Regions from separate parts of the Paraglaciecola psychrophila 170 genome, predicted to be linked through region 2. Evidence: predicted binding sites of a transcription regulator. Region 2 holds the regulator's gene; each other region holds the start of a gene.
The links. The regulator MetJ, encoded in region 2, represses methionine synthesis genes. The targets are predictions, from matches to a motif close to TAGACGTCTAGACGTCTA.

Region 1 (6,400 bases), 1.9 Mb from region 2:
CGACTGATTCATATGTCACTTTGACTGATGATGCAACTAATCACGTGGCGAATGTTTTACGCGCTAAAGCAGGGCAAGCAGTGGTGTTATTTAATGGTGATGGGAACGAATATAGTGCCCAGCTCTTTGAAGTGGCAAAACGTAAGGTTGTAGTCCACATAGACTCTAAGATTTCAATTAGCATAGAATCCCCCCTTAGTATCCATCTAGGCCAAGGAATTTCTCGAGGCGACAGAATGGAATGGGTGATCCAGAAATCAGTGGAGTTAGGCGTCTCTGAAATCACCCCACTTATTACCGAACGCTGTGGTGTGAAACTCAGTCAAGACAGATGGTCTAAAAAACATGAGCAATGGCAAAAATTAGCAATTGCAGCTTGTGAGCAGTGTGGCAGAAATGTATTACCAACATTGCATACACCGCGTTTATTTGCAGACTGGATAAGCTCGTCCACTAACCAAGTCCGTCTTACTTTACACCCCAGGGCTGAAAAAGCATTTAGACATGTGTCTATCCCTCCTGCTGGAGCCAGATTGTTAATTGGCCCAGAAGGTGGTTTTTCAGACCAAGAAATATACCAAACTGAACAGAATGGATTTCAGACTATCCAACTGGGACCAAGAGTGTTACGCACTGAAACGGCTGCAATCACTGCCATATCTGCTTTGCAGGCAATACATGGAGATCTATAAAAAGTCTGATATCTTTACAACTGCTCAAAATATGATGGATTATTTAATTAGTGTAGTTCTAATAAAAATAATAAAAATCTATGTAACCTTTACAACTCATCTCCAACGAAGACAATACCAGAAATATTGCGTTAGCATCACAGCGCATACTGGACGATGCGCGCGCTTGTGCGCTGGAAAACATATTAAATGGTAAGCCCTTAGACCATGGTTTAAATACAATAACCGATTGTTTAGAAACAATTTTAGGTAGCTGTCATTGCCAGGTATTAATATTTGATAGTAAAAAAGCAGTCTTCCGAACTCTTAATAAAAGCACGGATCCACATCCATGTTTTATACAATAGATTATCAAATCTCTTTTAAACAGTCCTCAGTCTGATTGCAGTAAAAATACTAAACAAGGCAATCACAGTATTGTGCCTGATATTTATTTATTCAGAGCTTGGCAAACTTTGCATATAGAAGCAAAAAAATTAGGTATTGTTGCTAATTGGTTGGCCCCAATTGTATCCAAGGATGGTTCAATTAGCGGAGTATTTAGTGCTTTGTTTAACACCGCAAGAAATGCCGATGCAGCGGAATTATCATTGTTACAACGGGCAATTCAGAGTGCTGGTGCCCTGTTATATCATTCCAAAAATAAAGCGAAGGAATTACAAAAAAAAGTAGCCCTACATCAAGAATGTATGTTGCAGAAAGAGACAACTGAAGAAATAAATATCTTACCAAAAAAAGCTATTGAGCAGCGTGCCAAAGTACAAAGTCAGCTGCTAGAAATGGAAAGTATGGCAGCTCTAGGCATCATGATGTCTAGCTTAACACATGAAATAAGTTCACCTATTGGCGTGACGGTAACCGCTGCGAGCTTTCTAAGTGAAATTCAACACAACTGTTTCGAAAAGTTACAAGATGATCAACTTAAACGTTCTGAACTTATCAATTACCTAAAAGAATCTACTGAAGCGTCGCAAATTATTGAGCGCAATATACTCAGGACAAATGAGTTAATCAAAACGTTTAAACGTCTATCAGTCGACCAACATAGTCAAGATATGCGTTCGTTCGTGCTATGCGATTATGTGTGCGAGGTTTTACTCTCACTTAAGCCTAGGCTTAAACTCACCCCACATAAGTTTTGCTTAGATATTCCTGCCGACTTAACGATTGAAAGTAATCCTGGGGCATTATGCCAACTGCTGATTAATTTAATTATGAACTCGGCTCATCATGCCTTTGCTCCCGGTACAGATGGGCGAATAACGATTAAAGCTAATATCGAATGTGACTCAGCAAACAACAAAAAACTTGTATTCATATACCAAGACAATGGTATCGGTATGGCTACGCAAACGATTGAAAATGTTTATAAACCGTTCTTTACCTTAGCCAGAGATACAGAAAACTGCGGGCTAGGTATGCATATCTGTAATAACATTGTGATGAAAGTGCTTCGAGGAACCATAGACTGTCGCTCTGAAATAGGCAAAGGGGTAGAGTTTACGATTGCTTTTCCTGTGTAATTCCTGCTATTTATAGAATCAAAGTTATGTCGCCCAAAATGAAAAACACCCGCTAATTTAGCAGGTGTTTTTAAATATTAGTGCTGAAAAACTAACATTCGATCAATGCAGAATTCTTGTCTTGATGGTGCCATCAATCTTTTGCAACTGCTCAAATGCTTCTTCTGCATCGTCAGTTTCAACATCAATCACTACATAACCAATATTTTCATTGGTTTGAAGATACTGCGCCGCAATATTCAAACCTTTTTGAGCAAAAGCTTGGTTAATTTGTGTTAACACACCCGGCGCATTTTTATGAATATGTAATAAACGTGAGCGATCAGTTTGTTCAGGTAAGGATACTTCAGGGAAATTCACTGCCGACAAAGTCGAACCATTATCACTGTACTTGGCTAATTTGCCAGCTACTTCGATGCCAATATTCTGTTGGGCTTCTTGAGTACTTCCACCTACATGTGGTGTTAAAATCACATTATCGAATTGAGTCAATGGGGATTCAAAAGGTTCATTATTCGACTTTGGCTCTACCGGGAATACATCGATAGCGGCACCCGATAATTTCCCACTCTTCAGCGCATTGACCAAGGCATCTATATCAATAATGGTACCTCTGGCAGCATTGATTAAAATTGCACCATCTTTCATCATGGATAACTCTTTGGCGCCGATCATGTTTTGAGTTTGTGCTGTCTCAGGTACGTGAAGGGTCACAACATCAGAAGTATTTAATAATTGTTTTAAGGTTTTAGTTTGTGTTGAGTTACCCAAGACTAGTTTATTTTCAATATCAAAAAACTGTACTCTCATCCCAAGATGCTCAGCCAAAATGCTTAATTGAGTACCAATGTGGCCGTAACCAATGATACCTAGGGTTTTGCCACGCGCCTCAAAAGAGCCAACCGCGCTTTTATCCCAAATGCCCTTATGTGCCTTGGCATTTCTGGCTGGCACACCACGCAACAATAAAATAATTTGAGCCAGTGCCAACTCTGCTACTGAACGAGTATTTGAAAAAGGCGCATTAAAAACGGGTATGCCTCGTATCTGCGTAGCGACTAGGTCGACCTGATTTGTACCAATACAAAAACAACCTACTGCCACTAATTTATTAGCCGCGGCAATAACATTTTCATTCAGCTGCGTTCTTGAACGAATACCCACAAAATGTACATCTTTAATTTTGGCAATCAATTCATCTTCTGGAAGTGATGTTTTCAGATACTCAATGTTCTCATACCCATTAGCATGAAGGGTATCTAAGGTACTTTGATGAAGACCTTCAAGTAGTAATATTTTGATTTTTTCTTTTGGCAACGACACTTTGCTCATGAGATTTCCACTTGGCGGTTGAATTAGAGACATCTGGACGTCTATTTAGAGGAGAAAAGTACCAGAAATCAGACTGTTTAGAAAGGCAATTATGACTAAAACCATATTAAAAAAGCGGATTTATAGTTATTGTTTATGCACAAAATGTTTAATGGCTCAATTCATCACCAACCATAACGCGTGCAAATTTAGCGCGTATTGCAAAGTTGTGGATTGACTATAGTTAAATTAATAATCTTAAATTGCACTAAACAACCATAAATCTAGGAGAATGATAGTGGCAATCACAGACTACAAAACCGTATTTAGTGAATATCACAATGGCTCAACTTCGTTCATCCATATCTTATCTCAGCCTGTTGCAACAACACGCGACGCAGCCATAAACCAAGACGACACCAATAAATTAAAAGTGGCATCAGACAAATCAGCAAAAAAAATCGACACAAAGCTGGTTTTTTACGGAAAACACACAGCTGATAAGGTCATGCAACTAAATCAACTTGCTTACCATACTAAACAGCCAGTCTGTTTTATTGACTGTCAACGATTGGTCGATAGATACGTTGAAGAAACCGAGAAACACCTGTCAAAACTGGTTGCACAGGCTGAAACAGAAAACTGGATATTATTCTTCGATGAGGCCGATACTTTATTCTCCAGAGGGTCTAAAGTAAAAGATGCACATCACAAATATGCTAATCAAGAAATCAGCTATATTTTCAAGCGCTTATCCCAATATCCAGGCTTGTCGATACTTTCAATATCAGAAAAACCAACGTTGCACATTATCCAGCACACCATTGATAGTGTCATAACATTTCGCTAAACCAATTCACAATCATATGGACCTAACCCGCTCCTAGTGCTAAAGAAGTATTTTCAATTAATTCGAGTACCTCAGGGTTAGCCAATGACAACTGGCAACCTTGATGGTGCTCGGTTTGAGTCGCTGAACAATCCACCTGCCATTGTCTTAATACATAAGCAGCAACTGCGGCTCGTAGTTGCATCGAGAGCATGCCATCCGACATATTGTAATCCATCTCAATCGCCTTTGACTGCATAATTTTAGGATGGGGAACCAGCACAATCTTTACAATTTGTTGCCATTGCTGATCATACGGACTGGCTTCATGCACATGCACAGGTCCTTGAAGCTCATCTACAAAAGTAAAACGGGTAGCCACAAAATCTCGAAAACGATTGCTCTTACGATCATAAGCGCGCACATGCCAACGATGACCATTGTTGATAATTGAGTGAGGCACTAATGCACGCTCTGTTTCACCAGACGAGACAGACACATAACCACACTTAATGGCTTGTTTGTTATGAATAGCCCGCATGATACTGGCAATTATGACAACATTTGGATGTATCAGCCTAACCGCATCAAAACATTGCTCAGACGGCTGTATACCAGTCGAAATACCGTTGCCAAAACCACGGCTGAGTGACGTTAAAATCACCTGTGGATCATGCTTAAATACTGATTGAAAGTCATTCGTCCGATGATAACTCTTAGTTTGATGTCGCAGAATGAGATTATGTGGAGCAAGCTGTTTATAAGTACTAAAGTCCCGGGTACTAGCAGCCAACCCAGTTTTAAAACGTTGGATCAAATCTGTTCGAGCAACATGACCAAAAAACTGCAAACTAAAATCAATAAATGCCAAACGGTCTGCTTGTGCATGGGTTAACTCTGCTAACTTCTTTTGTATTTGCAATTCATTTAAATTAATCTGGTATTCCATCAGGATAGACTCACAATGACTAGATCATAAAAGAATAAGTGAGTTTCTCACTCAATACAATCATTATGATTACATCTACGTATACGTCTATAAAAAACATCAACTTGATACCTCGAGACAGAATATGACTAACAAATTAGACAAAGAAGCGCTTATGGCACTAAAGATTGCCTTTAGCTATATGCCAAAAGCTATTGAAGTGACTAAGTATGAGTATGGTGATCGCTATCAGGCAGTGTTAAAGCACATAGAAGCAGTGCGCGAAACGCTCTTAATCAATGATGTGGACCCAGATGAAGTATCAGGTGAAATAGACCCAGACAACACACCGAATTCTAATTATTAACGTGAATCTGAGAGTACGTGATCAATGTCATGCAGTAAATGATTCACCTAGGCATTGTTTTAATTAGCGTACTGTTTAAATTAAGTACCATTCAATCTTGAACCTTTCATTCATTTACCATGGTTTGCATTTCTGCTTTAAGGGTCTCAACATCTGAGATTAAATAGGTTATAGACGCACTATTTAGTCCATTGTATATGCCACGAATATGTCGATTTTGGTCAATAAGCACTTTTAGCCAATGAATAAATAGTTTCTCTATCACCCGTGGCTAAATGCCATTTTCCACTGATGATGCCATTATCGTTAGCGTATTTTTTAGTGTAGCAACCGTATCTGTATTGGGTCTAATGGAATGTTGAAGAGTTTTAACATCAGCATCCTTAAGAAATTTTTCTTGGACCTTGTTTAGTTTAGTTCTGATCGAAGGGCAAATGCCAGGGCAAGAACTGAAGAAAAAGCTTGCCACGTAAATTTTATTTTAGAAAGTTTTTTCAGTGACTTCTTTCCCATCCTGATCCATTAAACTAAAGGATGGAATACGATGAAAATCTTCAAATGTTGGACTCTTGCTCCCTAACCAATGAGGTGTAAATTCTGGGCTATTGTAGTAAGGTAAATTGTCAGATGCGTGAGCTACTGTAGCGGCCAACAAAAATAAAACACTAGAGAGTATTATTTGCTTGAGATTGGTAGTATTGAAGCGTGATAACCTCGTCTTCCTTGTTACATTAATTGCCAACAACAATT
Region 2 (6,400 bases):
ATTCATCACCGCCGAGTCTTGCCAAAATACCTTTTTCCATCACTACCGCATCAAGTTTTTGTGATAGTTGTTTGATTAACAAGTCGCCCGCTTTGTGTCCGCAGGTGTCGTTAACTACCTTAAATTGGTCTAAGTCCATGTAAAGTAATGTTAAATCACTGTTTTGATTTTGCGCTTTAAGTAAACCATTTTGCAGTTGACGTTCAAATTCACGTCTATTGTAGACCCCCGTGAGTGAATCGTGTGTCGCCAAATATTCCAAACTAATATTTGATTGCTTTCGCTCAGTTACATCTGAAATGGAACCAAACAGGTACTGTTTCTCGTGTTCTTGCTTAATTTGCCCTGAGATTGAAAACCAAAATTCACTGCCATCTTTACGCACACCTTTTATTTCTTTGCCAATGACTTTACCGCCCTTATGTATCTCTCCCAGCATGATTGCGCGATCTTGAGGGTTGGCATAAAACTGATCGGCATTACTTACTTCCCTTAACATCTCAGTCTCGTCTGCATAACCAAACAGGCTGCACATGGCAGGATTAACAGTGATGAGTCGACCGTCCAGACTGGAAGTATATAAGCCTTCAGCGGAATTTCTGAATAAGTCGTAAAAGTGTTGTAAATCTTTAATTGCTAACTGTTGTTGTATGTTGTGACGGTATGTTAATACCCGCTCATGCGCTTCAATAGCGAGTGCGATTAACATAATGCCTATCATGATTAACACCGTAAAAATCAAAGAGGCTTTTTGCGTTAATGGCATGCCAGATAGAAATAACGTTACCTGGACAAAGCCACTTATGGCGATAAAGGCTAGCCCCAACAAACAAACCAAGTTAGCTATTTTTTTATCGGGTTTATGATAGAAAAATGCGAGTATACCGATAAGTGATCCTGATAGAGCCGACATTAGCGCTGAAAACGTGATTTGCTGTGCGCTATTTGAGAAAAAAGCCATACCCAGAGTAATAAATCCAAAGCTATATAAAGCATAGCGCCAGACTGTTGGGACTTTTTCTAATATTGCAAAAGTAACTTTTGCTGACGTTAATAACAACAATCCAAGCAATGCACAGCTGAGATTAGATATGTAGGCAGTGATCCCGGTGATTTGACCCAACACGCCTTTAGTATTTAAAAACAACAATAAAAATGCGGCACTAGAAAGGGCAAACCAAAAACGTACGGGGCTGCGCATAAAGATATAAGTAATCAAAAAATAACAAGCCAGTAAAGCAAGGCCACCACTAATAAAACCAATGATTGCTAACAGTAATTGTTCTCTTTCGACCAATGATGACTGCTTGTCTAGGTCTACAGGGAAAACCAATGGGCCATCGTCGTTAACTCTTAAAAAAACTGTTACCGTTTGTTGATCTGCACTGATTGGGGTAATAAATAATCTGTGTTTGAAAGGACGTTTAGAATAATCTCGATTACCACCCATTAAATAAGAACCTAAGATACGGTCTTTTTCATCCAGTAAAAAAACATCTACATAATCCAGTTGAGGGTTGCCAACCGTCAAAAAATACTGTTCCTCTTCTGGATAATCAAACACAATGTTGAACCTCCCCCACAAGCTTTTATCTTGGCTTACTTGATTGGGAATATAGCTAGTTTGCCAATCTTGTAAATTTTGAATGTCTGACAACTGCATACTTTTTTCTTTGATCAACCAGTCAATTTGACTAAGTAAATTTATATGGGAGTTGTGTTGTGATATCACTACTTGCTCTGATGCAATGTTTTTTGAGTGCCAAAGAGCACTTAATAAACATAACATTAAACCAATTGAGTAGAGTGATTTCATGGCTGTCCTGAAGATATGAGCATCATATACGTTGGCGTATATTGAATATTAATACCACTACTTTTAAAAAAATCTTAGCTAATACAAAGATAATATGTCTAATTACTATAAGATATTTCTAAATTTTTCCCCGAACGGGGTGAGGGGACAGAAAACTTTTGGTACTTCTGAATATTTTCGTATGGTTTTTTCAGCGTCCCAATAAACTGGTGAAACATCTTAAAATCACTTTTTCTGCCCGGTCAATCACTTCCTGAGCCAAATAATTACGCAGCACAATATGTGGGTTGTGTTGGCGCATTTGCGATTGTTTTTGTGTTGGGTTCATACCTTGCTCCGTTAAGGCTAAAATATAATGTTTAGCCCACTCATCAAATCTTTCACGATTAATAAATTGATTACGCAAATTTTGATTGTCCCCGAGGGTATCAAACTCACACAGCTGCCTAAACGTTTCAGAGTAGTCCTTTTTTTCTACCGCCAAAATATCTAACCAAGTGTTGATGATATGTGAGTTAGCATCGCCGTATAATGCCCCAGGCAAAAGACCTAGTTTATTATGCATTAGTGTTGAATACTCTTTTAGCAATGTTGGCTTATAATTTCTAAGGGCTTGATTTATTTGTTCTATTTCTAGATGTGGAGTGAATGTCTGTGCTAATGCATTTAAGTTCCACTGCCCTATTCCCGGTTGGCTATCGAAGGAATGCCGGCCTTGAGGATCGGAGTGATTACAGTTAAAACCAGGCTCGAAATTATCTAGAAATGCATAGGGGCCATAATCGAAAGTAATGCCATGAATAGACATATTATCGGTATTCATTACACCATGATTAAAGCCAAAAGCTTGCCATTTTGCAATTAACAGGGCTGTGTCATGCACAATTTTTTGAAGCATGGCTAAATAGGGGGATTCTGCTTGGGCACACTCGGTTAAGTGATATTTAAAACAATAATCAAATAAGCTTTGTAGTTTTTTAGGTTGTTTACTGTGATAAAAGTACTCGAAGTGTCCAAAACGCAGGTGACTCTGGCAGGCACGGATCATCTTGGCAGCATGCTCTTGTTTTTCACGATATACAGGTTCATCACTGACAATTAAGCATAATGCCCGTGAAGTAGGAATGCCCAAATAATGTAATGCTTCACTGGCTAAGTATTCCCTTATCGTCGAACGTAATACCGCTCGCCCGTCAGCAAATCTTGAATAGGGAGTGGGTCCTGCTCCTTTGAGATGTAAATCCCATCGTTGTTTTGGTCATCTATGGTTTCTGCCAATAAGAGTCCACGTCCATCGCTTAGTTCTGGGTTCCAGTGTCCAAATTGATGTCCGCCATATTTTTGTGCCATAGAATTGCGATTTAATGTGCCGTTTTCAATGAATAAAGCTTTGAATAAATGATTCTCGTGTTGCCATTCACTCGGGAGGTTTAATTCTGTCGCAAGACTATGATTAAAAACGGCTAAGCGTGAATTTATCAACTTAATTGGCTTGACTTCACTACCCAGTGCAGTAAGTTCTTCAGCATAAGAGAAGTCTAACTTCATATGTACGCTCATTTGATAACACTAATTTACCACTCATGCATTTGGGTATAACGCTAAGGTTCAAACATGAAAAAAATTCGGAATAATATATTAATAATACTTTTCGCTGCTGGTGGGCTACTTTCACAACCTGTGTTTGCAGCAGATGTTGCAGCAGGTAAATCTAAATCTGCGACTTGTGCTGCGTGTCATGGCAACAAAGGCATTTCTATGATCCCTATGTATCCTAACTTAGCTGGGCAAAAAGAGCAGTATCTGGTTTTACAAATTAAAGCTTTTCGTGATGGAGACCGCAAAAACATGGTGATGTCGCCTATGGCTGCCGGCTTAAGTGATACCGATATTGCTAATCTATCTGCATATTATGCGAGTTTAGATCCAGCAGGCAAATAAACGAAGTGTAGTCACAATACACCAAAATATGATCACCGCCCTTAGCTTAGCGAGTAATAAATGACTGAAAATTTTCAAGCTATTACCCAGTTTATAGTTGAAATAGAAAAATTAAAAAATGTTGAGCGTAAAATTAAGCCCGTTGGCTTCACACGTTATGAAAATAGCGCTGAACATAGCTGGCAAATTGCTTTACTAGCTTTAACTCTTTTACCTTATGCAGCTCAAAATCCAGACCCACTCACAGTGGTGACTATGTTGTTGTTGCATGACATCGTTGAAATCGATACGGGTGATAAATTCGCTTACGATGCTAATCACGATGACTATGAAAATGAATTGGTATCGGCGCAAAGAATTTTTGCTATTTTGCCCACAGAACAAGCAACATCTTTTCTCAAACTGTGGATCGAATTTGAACAAGCTCAAACCCCAGAAGCTCAATTCTCCAAGGCTATTGATAGATTAATGCCTGTGATACAAAACTTACATAACGGCTGCCAAAGCTGGATTGACCACAATGTTTCTGTCAGCCAAATATTACTTAAAAATGCCTCTATCGAAAAGGCTAACCCGCAATTGTGGCAATGGATAAAACAGCAAGTGATAGATGCAGGTGTTCGGGTAGGTTTGAGACTCTAGAAAAGAGTATTAATAAATTTTACACATATATGCAAATTTTTCTATTAAAGTGGTCTTAGACAATGTATAGGCGTATACAAGTGCATGATTTGTTATTAAGGAAGGCTCGATGATTGTACTCCACCATTTAAACAACTCCCGTTCGCAACGTATATTGTGGCTGCTAGAAGAACTTGAACTAGAATATGATGTAAAGCTTTATCATAGAGACAGTGAAACCAATCTAGCACCTAATACCCTGACATTAATCCACCCTCTAGGTAAATCCCCGATAATTACCGATGGTGATATCACGGTGGCTGAATCAGGTGCCATAATTGAATATTTAATCGGGACTTATTATAAAAAGGGAGTTGCAGGGCAGTTAACTGATCCGCAACGAGGTACTGAGGTACATAGGCAATATACATACTGGCTGCATTTTGCTGAAGGCACGCTAATGCCGCCTTTAGTAGCTAAGCTAGTGCTGGATCGAGTCAGAACAAATGCCAAACCATTCTTTGTTAAAATAATTGCCAATAAGATTGTGGATAAATTAATGGCAGCCTATTACGGACCGATTATTGCCAAAAACATGGATTTCATTGAAAGTCACTTAGAGCATAACGCTTGGTTTGCAGGTGCAGAACTATCAGGTGCAGATATACAAATGAGTTTTCCACTTGAGGCTGCAGTGGCACGAGGCAATACTAAAACCTTCCCAAATATTAATAAGTTCGTTAATAAATTCCATGGAAGACCTGCTTATCAAGCGGCCTTAGAAAAAGGAGGGAAATATGATTATGTTTAAGATAGAGGTAGAGTCGTAAATCTCAGTTTGTGAATGAAATTTGCTGTTTTAGAGTCTACTTTTTAATATTCAGTCTTCATCTTCATCTTTTTCTTTTGATAAGTTCATCTCCATCATCAGTTTTCTGACTTCTTTGGGGATAAGCTGGGTGTTGTCTTTCCCTAAATCTTCATCATCTGGCAAGGGTTGACCTGTAAAAGCATGTAAAAATGCTTCACATAATAATTCAGAATTAGTTGCATGCCGTAAATTATTCACCTGACGACGAGTACGCTCGTCGGTGAGTACTTTTAATACTTTGAGTGGTATCGATACTGTGACCTTTTTCACCATCTCACTTTTTTTACCATGTTCTGCGTAAGGATGAATATATTCACCGTTCCATTTTGTTAAATTTGCCATTTTTCAATCTTTTGTCTTTCTTATGCATTGAAATTCTAAACAATACGGGCAAAAGGTCAATGATAGACTGCTAAACATCTTGACGGCTTTACGTTCAAAGTTTATTTTAGACGTCTAAACGGCTAAATAATTTGGAGTTACCCATGGCGTCTTACGCACAAGGGATAGATGCATTAAATCAATCATTATCAGAGGTGAAAGGGATTGATGTATCGTTTGAATTTTTTCCACCTAAAACCGAATCAATGGAACAAACGTTGTGGAAATCGGTAGAGCGTTTAGCGCCGCTAAAACCGTCTTATATGTCAGTGACCTATGGTGCGAATAGTGGTGAACGAGACAGAACCCATGATGTGGTGAAACGTATTCAAGCTGAGACAGGTATTCAAGCTGTGCCCCATTTGACCTGTGTGGATGCAACCCGTGAAGAACTCATTGAGATTGCCAAGGACTATTGGCAAAGTGGGATCAGAAAGATCGTCGCATTGCGTGGTGATCTACCTGAAGGTGTTGAAAAGCCTCAGTCTTACGCATCTGATTTAGTAGCATTGTTAAAAGAGGTGGCAGACTTCGAAATTGCCGTCGCCGCTTATCCTGAGAAACACCCAGAAGCGCCAAATAGCCAATTCGATTTACTTAATTTAAAGCGTAAAGCTGACGCTGGTGCGACTGAAGCGATCAGCCAGTTTTTCTTTGATGCTGAAGTGTTTTTAAGGTTTCGTGATCGCGCCGCGGCAGCAGGGATTGATTTAGATATCGTGCCAGGAATATTGCCTGTGACCAATTACCAAACGTTGCAACGTTTCGCC
Region 3 (6,400 bases), 1.1 Mb from region 2:
AGTTTCACATCATAAAAAATCCAAGCATAAATACTGACCTGCACAAAGCCAAAAGCAAAACACCAGATGCTACGTTTTATGATTAGGTAAACACAGAGAAAGCCAGATACTGTTGCCACCCATTCTTGCGGTGATGCACCTGCGAAGCCCTGTAGCCAGTTAAGCCAGTCCATAAAAACCTGAAAAAATGTTGGAAGTTATCACCAGATTAACTAGCAATGGCTTCTCTTTGTGCAAGGAGAACTAGATTTGTATAAATAAAAAACATCAATGTAAGGTTGCTTTCTAATAGGGGAGCTTAATAACACACAATTTACAGTATCTTTGATGAGTAAAGCAATGATGACTTACCTAGCCCCCTGCAAACCACCAGTATGCAGGGCTAATATACGACTATTTTGGGGAAAGTAACCATTGTTAATCAGGTCTCGCAATGCAAAAAATAATTTTCCGCTATAAACCGGCTCTATCTTTATTTCAGTTTGTTGATAAAAATCGTCACAAAATTCCTTAAGTTCATGATTGGACTTCGCGTAACCACCAAAATGATAATTGTGATTGATTTGCCAGTTTTTGTTGTTGTCATCCTCAACTAGTAGATCCCTAACGAGTTGTTCTAGGTAGCCTTCACCTTTTAATACGCCAATACCTAAAATTTGACAACTATGATGTTTTACATTTTGGGTTGCGCCTTTTATTAATCCAGCAAGGGTACCGCCACTAGCTACTGGAGCCAAAATATAATCATATTGAACTTGCAGTTCTTGAATTATTTCTTCTACACCTTGAAGCGCTTGTTGCTGCGATCCGCCCTCTGGAATAATCAAAGCATCGGGATATAGTTGTAGAAGCCTTTTCAGGTAATCAGGTTCGCCTCGTTGTTGGTAGGTTTTCCGGTCAACATATAGAATATTGGTTTTCCAACAGATTAAATCTTGCAACATAGGGCTAGGGTTGTGTGAATAATCTCCTCTGATAATGGCGGTGAATTGAATGTTGAGTTGGTGGCAGCAATAACCTAAAGCGTGCAGATGATTGGAAAACCCACCTCCAAAACTGATGATATGTTGTGTCTTGGCGGCAATCGCAGGCGTTAAAGCATGCTTTAGCTTGCGCCACTTATTGCCCGAGATGACAGGGTGCAGCAAATCATCCCGTTTGACCGCTAGAGTGATGCCGTATTTTGCTCCCCAATTAGGTTGAATAATGGATTCAGCTGAAGAGGTGGTTATTGTTAACTGTGATAATAAATTATTTTTATTCACGCTATTTTTGTTTTAACCTCGTTATTTAAATATCAGTTAGTTAATTAATGTAAAGGCATCACTATGAGCATCATTATAATCTGTTTATTTATCGTAACTGTAATGCCCATTCTCGCTAAAGCACCCTTGGCTTTGGCTATGAGTAAGGCTGGTGGCTATGATAATCGAAACCCACGAGAGCAACAAAAGTCTTTATCGGGTTTTGGCGCTAGAGCAAAAGCGGCTCACGAAAATTGTTTTGAAGCGTTAATCATGTTTACCCCTGGAGCACTAGCAGTGCTTGTTACAAATAATGCAGGGCAGTTAGCAGAATATTTTGCAATTGCATTTGTTGCCTCAAGGTTAGCTTATCTAGTTGCCTACTACTTTGATAAACATGTATTACGCAGCACATTTTGGAGTATTGGCTTTATCTCCTCACTGTCACTGGTTTGGTTGGCTATTCCTTAATTTATAGCTACCTATTAAGGCGTTCGGTTATTACTTGAAATACATAGTGCCATTGTATATTTCTAAGATTTTTTCAATGCTGTTTTAAAGTGATTTTTGATAGTGGTTGTTAGGTTTTTCATCATATTTACCTCGTTGAGTTAACGTGTGCTGTTTTCGATAGTGTAATGTTAAAACCTCATGTTAGATTGAGGTAAAGTGTTTTTTCTCTATATTTAATATACTTGTTTACTAAGAGGTGCGGGTGATGGAAGACGCTAATTTTTCAGTAGGTTATGTTGCCAAACGGACTGGGGTGAAGATTTTAACGCTGCATTTTTATGAACAAAAAGGATTGATTAAAAGTTGGCGCAATCAAGGTAACCAAAGACGGTATAAGCGAGATGTGTTACGCAGAATATCTGTCATAAAACCCGCGCAAAAGTTAGGGATCAGTTTGAGCAGTATCCATCAAACCTTCTTAGGTATGCCAGATGGTCGGACACCTGATAAAAAGGACTAGGCGCAATTGTCACAACGCTGGCAGCAGCGATTGGATCAGCAAATTCGTGGGTTGACCAAGCTTCGAGACTCACTCGATGTTTGTATTGGATGTGGTTGCTTATCTATAATCCAGATGATGAATTACAAGTGTCGGGTCCGGGTCTGGTTATTTTAGATAGAGACTGACTACGTTTCGCAATAACATCCTTTTGCATCCATAATAAGTATGGTGTTTTCAGCTGTGCTGCTATTTATTTGGGGTAGTAGCGCGTCGACTAACCCCGTGCCTTGTAAACACCCATACCCTTCTGAACAGGGCCCTAGGTATATCAGTTCTTTTAGTGCGCCCACTATGGCGACGGCTGGAGTCGATGGAACAAATTGAGAAAATTCTGGTAGTGTCTTTATATTAATATGAATATTGTGGAAACCGTTAGCATGCATATCATTAGACAGACGAGTTATATGAGGTTGCGCCAGCGTTTCGCAAAAACAATTATTATCAGAAAATTGTATTATCGATTGTCCAATTGAGGAGTGATTTTTTTGTAATTGCTTGTCGAAATTTTGTTCGAATTCGATATCAGTGATAGCCATTGAGAGTTTTGATTGAGGATCAAATTCGTTAAGCTGACTGGCAGAAAGAGACAACAATCCTGCTGAACAGGCAATATACCAAATACCGACAACCCATTTAACAGACATAGTTTATACCGAAAATTGTTGTAGCTGTTGCTCAAGCTTTTTGCACAATACGGCTAGTTCTAGCGCCTCGTTTTTGACGATATTGACGTTGTTTTGTCCTTCGCCAGATAACTCCAGCAATAAACGTGTCGAGTCATTAATAGATTTGACATTTTTAGATTGCATATCCGCAGATGACGCCACAGTGGTAATATTGTCTGATACTAGTTGGAAGCTATCCACCACGCTATCCATTTTTTACATAGCGATGCCCGATGAGCTAACCGCCTCGTCAACCATAGTCACGCAGTCATTCATTTGTGTGACTGACGTGTTTGCACTGGTTATCAAACTTACTGTTATTTTTTCTATTTCTTCTGCGCTTTCTTTGGATTTTATTGCTAGGTTTCTAACTTCGTATGCTACCACCGCAAACCCGCGGCCATGTTCTCCGGCTCTAGCGGATTCGATGGCGGCGTTTAATGCTAATAAATTAGTTTGTTCAGCGACAGATTTAATGGATTGCATCACTTCTGAAATATTATTGCATTTGTTACTGAGTGTTTGGATAGCACTTGAAGCTAAGGTCAATGTTTGCCTTAACTGAGACACATTTTCACTTGAACCTGCAATAGAGGCTTTGGTTTCTACCGTGCTACTTCTTGCTCGTTCTGCGTGAACATTTGACTCTTTTGAACGCACGGCAACTTCTGCAATGGTATGTCTTATTTCTTCTATAGATGTTGATATTAATTGCACTTGCTGTGCACTGATTGACACCGATTTATCAAGGGTGCCGGAAGAGTTATTTACCTTTTGGGCAACAGTTGAAACGTTACTGCTAAGAGAATTTGACTCTTTAATTAAAGACTTAAACGCTTCGATCAGGGTATTAAATTCTTGAATGCTTTGAATGTCACTGGGTATTTCAACCTTGAGATTTTAAGAGTCTTTTTCATGCATAATGCTTTAAACTATTTTATTCAGTATCAGCGCCCCGCTAGCTTCGTTAAAACTACTTCTGGCCATAATACCTAGCAATACACCTTCAGCTACGGCAAATGCAGCGTGAATGGCTAAGGTGTGAAGTGACACTCTGCCCTCTTCGAATATCAATAAGGCACCACCACCGCTTTGCACAAAGTAAAAAAGAACATGGTGAACCGCAACTGTGGCCGAAGCAACTGCGATCGTTTTCCAATAACGAAAATAAGACAAAAACGCTAACATCACGAATATTTCAAAATGCAGCTCTGTCATACCGTAAGCTTGCTGAATATGTAGCGCGGCAAAAAGTTGAACGGCTATCGCAAAAGCATATCGACTAATAGGTTTGGAAGCATGGGTATAACTGAGGATGATTGGTAGAGCCAAAATAGGTAAACCCAATAAAAATGGTTCAGTCCAGCTAGAGGTGAAAAACGCAATGAATAGTGATATTAGCCACTGTACAATGACCACGATCCTAAAAATTTTATTAGCACTGTCTACCCAAGGATAAATCATATGTTTTTACATCTTAATTTGTATGTGGGTACTATCGACCATCATAATAAATTTACAAAAGGTAATTAGTCGTACATTTCAATGATTTTTTACTGCAATCAGTATCTTGGCATTAAAATATAAAGCCAATCTTAGTGGCTTTGCAATAAAGCTTAAATAATAAGTGTTGCAACGATAGCGTTGTGATACCAAAGTCTAAGTAAGCATTATTAATTTCTTTCATTATGTAAAACTCCAACATACCCGCCTCTATTTAAGTTCAAATAATGGAGCGTTAGAGCCGCAGAAGTTGGTGCAGGAATATCAAATAACAAAACAACTCGAAGTGCTAGTTGACATATAGACGTCTATACGGCAAATTGCGTATATGAAAACAATAAAATCACTCACTACCAGCATGCTGATGATTATTACCTTTAATAGGGTGGTCGCTGGCTAGTGCAAAAGCATTACACATAAAAAGCCCGCAACCACCGCGGGCTTTTTTGTTATTTGGGTGCCTAAAAAATACGTGGTAAACACAGAGTGTTGAAACAGGAAAGGAGTTAAATATGAAGGTATTGAAGTTTGGCGGGTCGTCTCTCGCTGATGCGGAACGTTACTTAAGAGTAAAAGATATTAGTATCGCATGCCACAATGACGTGGGCGCGGCTGTTGTATTATCTGCTCCAAAGGGCGTGACCAATGCCTTATCGTTATTGTGTGACGAAGCCGCAGCGGGGAAAGATTATGGAGAATTGTTTGCAAAATTAAATATGGTTTTATTTGGTATTTTAGATGACTTAAAAATTAGCTTACCAAATTTTTCTCAAGCTAAACTGGCCGATTTCATTCAACATACTTTAAACGACCTGAATCAGCATCTAGAAGGCTTTGCATTGCTGCGTTGTGCGCCTGAGCAAGTTGTTGCGAGAGTGTTGAGTGTTGGTGAATACGTCAGTGTGAATATTTTCAGTGAGATTTTAACCAGCCTGGGCCATGCGAACTGCATTATCGACCCGGTTGACTATATTGTTGCTGAAGGTGACTACTTAGACAGTATTGCCGATGTTTCTGCTAGCAAGGCACGCTTTAGTGATGTCGATATCTCCGGTGACAAAATCTTAATCATGCCTGGATTTGTTGCGGTTAATGATGCCGGTGAAAAAGTCACCTTAGGCCGAAATGGTTCAGACTATTCCGCGGCTATTTTGGCTGCCTGTATTGATGCAGAATGTTGTGAAATTTGGACCGACGTAGATGGCGTTTATAATGCTGATCCAAACCAAGTAGAAGGCGCAGTATTACTTGATAAGCTGACTTATCAAGAAGCCATGGAGCTGTCTTATTTTGGCGCCAAAGTGCTACACCCTAAAACGATTGGTCCCATCGCTCAACACCATATCCCATGTTTAATTCGTAATACGCTTAATCCATCTGCGCCAGGAACGTTAATCAGCAACGAAGCGAGCACTAAATGGACTAGCGTAAAAGGAATATCGCATTTAGATGATATGACCATGTTTAATGTAGCAGGTCCTGGCATGAAAGGTATGGTCGGTATGGCCAGCCGTGTGTTCGAAATCATGTCTAATGCAAATATATCTATTAGCCTGATCACCCAGTCTTCATCTGAATACAGTATTAGTTTCTGTATTCATAGTAAAGATGCGAGTCGTGCACAGGATTTATTAGAAGATTCATTTACTTTAGAGCTAAGCAATCATTTACTGGACCCGATTGAAGTACGCCATGAATTGGCTATTGTGACATTGGTAGGTGATGGTATGCGCCATTCTAAAGGTTTGGCTGCTAAATTCTTTAGCTCATTGGCACAAGCAAGAGTGAATAACGTGGCGATAGCACAAGGATCATCTGAACGCTCTATTTCCACTGTAATCGAAGCCAACAAAGCGAAAAAAGCCGTTAAGGTAGTGCATCAGAATTTTTTCTCAAATCTGCATGCAATCGATGTTTTTTTAGTGGGCTGCGGTAGCGTTGGAACAGAGCTCTTAGGCCAAATTGCACGCCAA

Region 1: the regulator MetJ is predicted to act here: its motif matches at 3,574-3,591, upstream of serA (phosphoglycerate dehydrogenase).
Region 3: the regulator MetJ is predicted to act here: its motif matches at 4,729-4,746, upstream of thrA (bifunctional aspartate kinase/homoserine dehydrogenase I).

The regions. Positions count from the first base shown of each region.
Region 1 is NC_020514.1:1,391,678-1,398,077, reverse strand. It holds gene C427_RS06060 (16S rRNA (uracil(1498)-N(3))-methyltransferase) at 1-692, shown strand, start outside; gene C427_RS06050 (sensor histidine kinase) at 1,112-2,215, shown strand; gene serA (phosphoglycerate dehydrogenase) at 2,318-3,547, opposite strand; gene C427_RS06040 (AAA family ATPase) at 3,825-4,376, shown strand; gene C427_RS06035 (WYL domain-containing protein) at 4,399-5,304, opposite strand; gene C427_RS06030 (hypothetical protein) at 5,429-5,650, shown strand; gene C427_RS28745 (SCO family protein) at 5,922-6,119, opposite strand.
Region 2 is NC_020514.1:4,941,604-4,948,003, reverse strand. It holds gene C427_RS21725 (EAL domain-containing protein) at 1-1,816, opposite strand, end outside; partial or broken gene C427_RS21720 (protein adenylyltransferase SelO) at 1,915-3,364, opposite strand; gene C427_RS21715 (c-type cytochrome) at 3,431-3,757, shown strand; gene C427_RS21710 (HD domain-containing protein) at 3,818-4,399, shown strand; gene C427_RS21705 (glutathione S-transferase) at 4,509-5,189, shown strand; gene metJ (met regulon transcriptional regulator MetJ) at 5,259-5,591, opposite strand; gene metF (methylenetetrahydrofolate reductase) at 5,735-6,400, shown strand, end outside.
Region 3 is NC_020514.1:652,148-658,547, forward strand. It holds gene pnuC (nicotinamide riboside transporter PnuC) at 1-173, opposite strand, end outside; gene C427_RS02890 (1-aminocyclopropane-1-carboxylate deaminase/D-cysteine desulfhydrase) at 348-1,265, opposite strand; gene C427_RS02895 (MAPEG family protein) at 1,329-1,715, shown strand; gene C427_RS28685 (MerR family transcriptional regulator) at 1,963-2,217, shown strand; gene C427_RS02905 (DUF6436 domain-containing protein) at 2,385-2,903, opposite strand; gene C427_RS02910 (hypothetical protein) at 2,907-3,125, opposite strand; gene C427_RS02915 (methyl-accepting chemotaxis protein) at 3,141-3,662, opposite strand; gene C427_RS02920 (hypothetical protein) at 3,852-4,388, opposite strand; gene thrA (bifunctional aspartate kinase/homoserine dehydrogenase I) at 4,940-6,400, shown strand, end outside.